DNA from 2 places in the Bacteroides xylanisolvens genome. Region 2 is predicted to be linked to the other one. Evidence: riboswitches for the same ligand, from Rfam matches in the RefSeq annotation. Region 2 holds a riboswitch; the other holds the start of a gene.
The links. A riboswitch is a leader RNA that binds a small molecule or an ion and turns the genes downstream of it on or off. The one in region 2 is predicted to bind thiamine pyrophosphate.
Positions count from the first base shown of each region.

Region 1: linked by a shared signal. The riboswitch ahead of INE92_RS15120 (TonB-dependent receptor) and the one ahead of thiS (sulfur carrier protein ThiS) in region 2 are both predicted to bind thiamine pyrophosphate.

Region 1 covers NZ_CP072216.1:3,533,225-3,535,693, forward strand. Annotated here, with positions in the region: gene INE92_RS15115 (mechanosensitive ion channel family protein) at 1-794, opposite strand, end outside; TPP riboswitch at 922-1,018, shown strand; gene INE92_RS15120 (TonB-dependent receptor) at 1,020-2,469, shown strand, end outside.
Region 2 covers NZ_CP072216.1:1,854,560-1,857,028, forward strand. Annotated here, with positions in the region: gene INE92_RS07860 (sensor histidine kinase) at 1-958, shown strand, start outside; TPP riboswitch at 1,014-1,107, shown strand; gene thiS (sulfur carrier protein ThiS) at 1,168-1,368, shown strand; gene INE92_RS07870 (thiamine phosphate synthase) at 1,373-1,993, shown strand; gene INE92_RS07875 (thiazole synthase) at 2,147-2,469, shown strand, end outside.

The sequences.
Region 1 (2,469 bases), 1.7 Mb from region 2:
TTTACCCATACACGTACCACCACATTCACACTGCTGGCATCTAGCGCATGAAGAGCTATAAACGGAGCAGGTTCATTCAAGATACGTTTATCTTCAGCCAGAATATCACGAACTATCTGCTGAACCTTATTGTAATCTTCCCCATAATCTATACCAATAATCCATTCTACACGGCGGGTTTCCTGGTGACTGTAATTAATCACTACTCCACTACTTAATGAACCATTCGGTATATAAATCAGTTTATTATCCCCAGTAGTAAGGATGGTATGGAATATCTGAATTTCTTTTACTGTACCGGCTGATCCCTGCTGTGTTTCTATCCAATCGCCAACTTTATAAGGTTTGAACAAAAGAATAACCAGTCCACCGGCAAAGTTTTGCAGATTACCGGATAAAGCCATACCGACAGCGACACCGGCGGAAGCCAATAAAGCCGCAAATGAAGTTGTCTCAACTCCCAAGGCACCGACAACAGAAATGATTAACAGGATTGTCAACAGAATATTGACCAGACTTCTAACGAAAGTTTTGATACTTACATCTACTTTTCGTTTATCCATCAGACGCCTGATGAATTTGTTGAGCAGCGAGATGAGGAAACGTCCGACGACAAAGACAAGGACCGCAATCAATATACGTTCTCCGGCACGAATACCGAAGTCTATCAATTGTTGAGTAATCAGCGAAAGCTTATCCAATCCGTCAGCATTGGCAATCGCCTCTTTCATTAATTCGTCTGCAGCCACTTGCACAGAGTCCGCAGCTTGTGTTGCTTGCAATAATAGTAGCATAATTAAATATATATTAAGTGAATAAATGCAGTTTTGTTATTTCAACAATTTACAAAGTTATATTGTTTTTAGTGAATCTAAAAGTTTTTTTTGCTTTCCTCCTGCAAAAGCAGTATTTTTGTCACCGATTCACTGGTAGGGGTGCCTTAACATGACGGGCTGAGAACATACCCATAGAATCTGATCCGGGTAATGCCGGCGTAGAGAACTAATTAGTAAGCAAAAATGAAAAGAATTGTATGGATGGCCGTCGCCTTATTGGGCGCAGGTATCACTGTTCATGCACAGACGAGTGCAAAGGATAGTATGAGAGTAGTAAACCTGCAAGAGGTGCAGGTAGTGTCCACACGTGCCACAGCCAAAACTCCCGTGGCATTCACCAATATAGGCAAAGCAGAACTCAAAAAGGTAAACTTCGGACAGGATATCCCCTATCTGCTAAGTATGACTCCTTCCACACTGACCACATCGGATGCAGGAGCTGGTATCGGCTATACGACACTTCGCGTACGTGGAACCGATGGCACACGAATCAACATCACGGTAAACGGCATACCGATGAACGATGCCGAAAGCCATAACCTGTTCTGGGTGAATATGCCCGACTTTTCTTCTTCCGTAAAAGATATGCAGGTGCAGCGCGGAGCAGGTACATCGACGAACGGAGCAGGTGCTTTCGGAGCCAGTGTCAATATGCAAACCGAAGGTGCATCTATGAAACCATACGCCGAATTCAATGGTTCATACGGTTCGTTCAACACGCACAAGGAAACAGTGAAAGTGGGAACCGGCCTACTCAATAACCACTGGACGTTTGACGCCCGCCTTTCCAATATCGGTACGGACGGATACATAGACCGTGCTTCGGTGGACTTGAACTCTTACTACCTGCAAGGAGGTTATTTTGCAGAAAACACATCTGTGAAGCTCATTGCATTTGCCGGAAAAGAAAAAACATATCATGCTTGGGGATACGCAACAAAAGAGCAAATGGAAAAATTCGGCAGACGCTACAATCCTTGCGGGGAAATGTACACTGATGCCAACGGCAAAAAATATTATTACGACGACCAAACAGATAATTATCTGCAAAAGAATTATCAGCTTCTCTTCAATCATACTTTCTCGACAGCCTGGAATCTGAACGTTGCCTTACATTATACCAAAGGTGACGGTTATTACGAAGAGTACAAAGACGGCAGATACCTCATAGAATATGGTTTAAAATCATTTACAATAGATGGAACCGAAGTATCTAAAAGCGATTTAGTCCGTCAAAAGAAGATGGACAACAAATTCGGCGGCGGCGTTTTTTCTCTCAATTACACAGCCAACAGGCTAAGTGCATCCCTGGGCGGCGGATTAAATCAATACCGGGGCAATAACTTCGGAAGAGTTCCCTGGGTGAAAAACTACGTAGGTTCTCTATCTCCCGACCATGAATATTACCGCAACAAATCCAAGAAGACCGATGGAAATATTTATCTGAAAGCGAACTACGATCTTACTAGAGGACTAAGTGCTTATGCCGATCTCCAGTATCGCCACATCAACTATACCATCGACGGAAACAATGATAAATATGACTGGAGTAAGAATGCGCTGCGTCCACTGGCAGTAGATAAAAAGTTCGATTTCTTTAATCCGAAAGTAGGATTAAACTGGAACATCACTT
Region 2 (2,469 bases):
TGAAAACAAGAAGTTGCCTGTCAACTCAATGGTTATCAATCAGCCTATCCCCTTCTTTGTAGCCTACAAGACAGAAGTGCAATTTATCCTGATTATCTTCCTCGTATTAGTAGGAAGTCTGATGATTTCCCTGTATTACTATTACCGGACGAAAATCCTGAAAAATCACCTTGAAAGAACCACGCAACAATTGCGGGAAGATAAAAAGAAACTGGAAGAGTCTGAAATCGAATTACGTGACGCCAAAGAGCGCGCCGAAGAAGCTAATCAATTAAAAAGTGCTTTTGTCTCGAATATGAGCCATGAGATACGGACACCTTTAAACGCAATTGTCGGTTTCTCCAGCCTGATTATCGGTTCGGTAGAGCAGAATGATGAATTGAAAGAATATGCGGATATCGTCCAGACTAATTCCAATTTATTGCTCCAACTGATTAGCGATGTACTGGATATATCACGCCTGGAATCAGGAAAACTGCAATTCAACTATGAATGGTGCGAGCTGGTGAACCATTGCCAGAATATGATTACTCTCACCAACCGGAACAAGACAGTGGATGTAGACATCAAACTCCAAATGCCTAAGGAGCCTTACATGCTCTACACGGACCCGTTGCGTCTGCAACAGATTATTATCAACCTGCTGAATAATGCCTTGAAATTCACTCCTGCCGGAGGAAGTATCACGCTGGATTATGAAGTGGACGAAGAAAAGCAATGTATGCTGTTCTCGGTGACAGATACCGGCACGGGAATCCCCGAAGATAAACAGGAACTCGTATTCCAACGTTTCGAAAAGCTGAATGAATTCGTGCAGGGTACAGGGTTGGGACTGGCTATCTGCAAACTGACCATCCAATATATGGGAGGTGATATATGGATTGACAAGAGTTACAAAAATGGTGCCCGATTTATCTTTTCTCATCCCATCAAAAAACAGGAATCAACAGAAAAATGAAAAAAAATCGACTGATTTAGTGTTTTTCTGTTTCTTTTTCGCTTACTTTGCTCCCGTAAAGACAAAGGGGTGCCCCATGAGGGGCTGAGATTATACCCTAGGAACCTGAGGCAGTTAATACTGACGTAGGGATTGTGTTTCTTCTTATCGCCTTTCCATTTAAGCACGCTCTTTGTATTTACTTTCAACTTATTTATTCTGATAGGACAATGAAAGTACAAGTGAACAACAAAGAGGTGGAAACGTCTCCTGACTCTACCCTTACGCAACTGACAGCACAGCTCGAACTTCCGGTTCAAGGCATTGCTATCGCCGTAAACAACAAAATGATTCCCCGTACCGAATGGGAGTGTTTCATTCTACACGAGAACGACAACCTGGTGATTATCAAAGCTGCTTGTGGAGGATAAGGAGATGATTAGTCTACAATTTATCACGCATCAGACCGAACAGTATTCGTACCTCGAATCGGCACGTATGGCACTCGAAGGCGGATGCAAATGGATCCAGCTACGTATGAAAGACGCTCCTCTCGAAGAAGTGGAAGCAGTAGCCCTGCAACTGAAGCCGCTTTGCAAAGAGCACGAAGCAATCCTGATTCTGGATGACCACGTCGAACTGACCAAAAAGCTGGAAGTGGACGGTGTACATCTAGGCAAAAAGGATATGCCTATCGACCAGGCCCGCCAAATACTTGGTGAAGCCTTTATTATCGGCGGCACTGCAAACACTTTCGAAGATGTGGTACAGCACTATCGTGCCGGAGCCGATTATCTCGGCATTGGTCCTTTCCGGTTTACTACCACTAAAAAGAATCTAAGCCCTGTACTGGGTTTGGAGGGCTATTCTTCTATTCTTTCACAGATGAAGGAAGCGAATATCGAAATCCCCGTTGTAGCTATCGGGGGAATCACTTTTGAGGATATTCCTGCCATACTTCATACAGGAGTAAATGGAATAGCCCTGTCAGGAACTATTCTCGGAGCAGATAATCCGGTAGAAGAAACACGTAGAATCATTGAAAGTGATCTATAATTTGTCAAATGATAAATGGAATTTTAATTCAGACAGAAGAACAAAAGAACATAAAAGCTGCACTTAGATAATTATTTCTACTGTTTTATTTTTGTTCTTATGTTCTTCTGTCTCAAAAAATCAGCATTTAAATAATCAACTAAAATATATAGAATGGAAAAGTTAGTAATTGCGGGACGCGAATTTAGCTCCCGTCTTTTTCTGGGAACAGGAAAATTCAATTCCAATGAAGTAATGGAACAAGCTATTCTGGCTTCGGGTACGGAAATGGTAACTGTTGCCATGAAACGAATCGACATGGATAACAAAGAGGACGACATGCTGAAACATATTATTCATCCGAATATTCAGTTATTGCCCAACACCTCCGGTGTACGTAACGCGGAAGAAGCTGTTTTCGCCGCACAACTGGCTCGCGAAGCTTTTGGAACAAACTGGCTGAAACTGGAAATTCATCCGGACCCGCGCTATCTGCT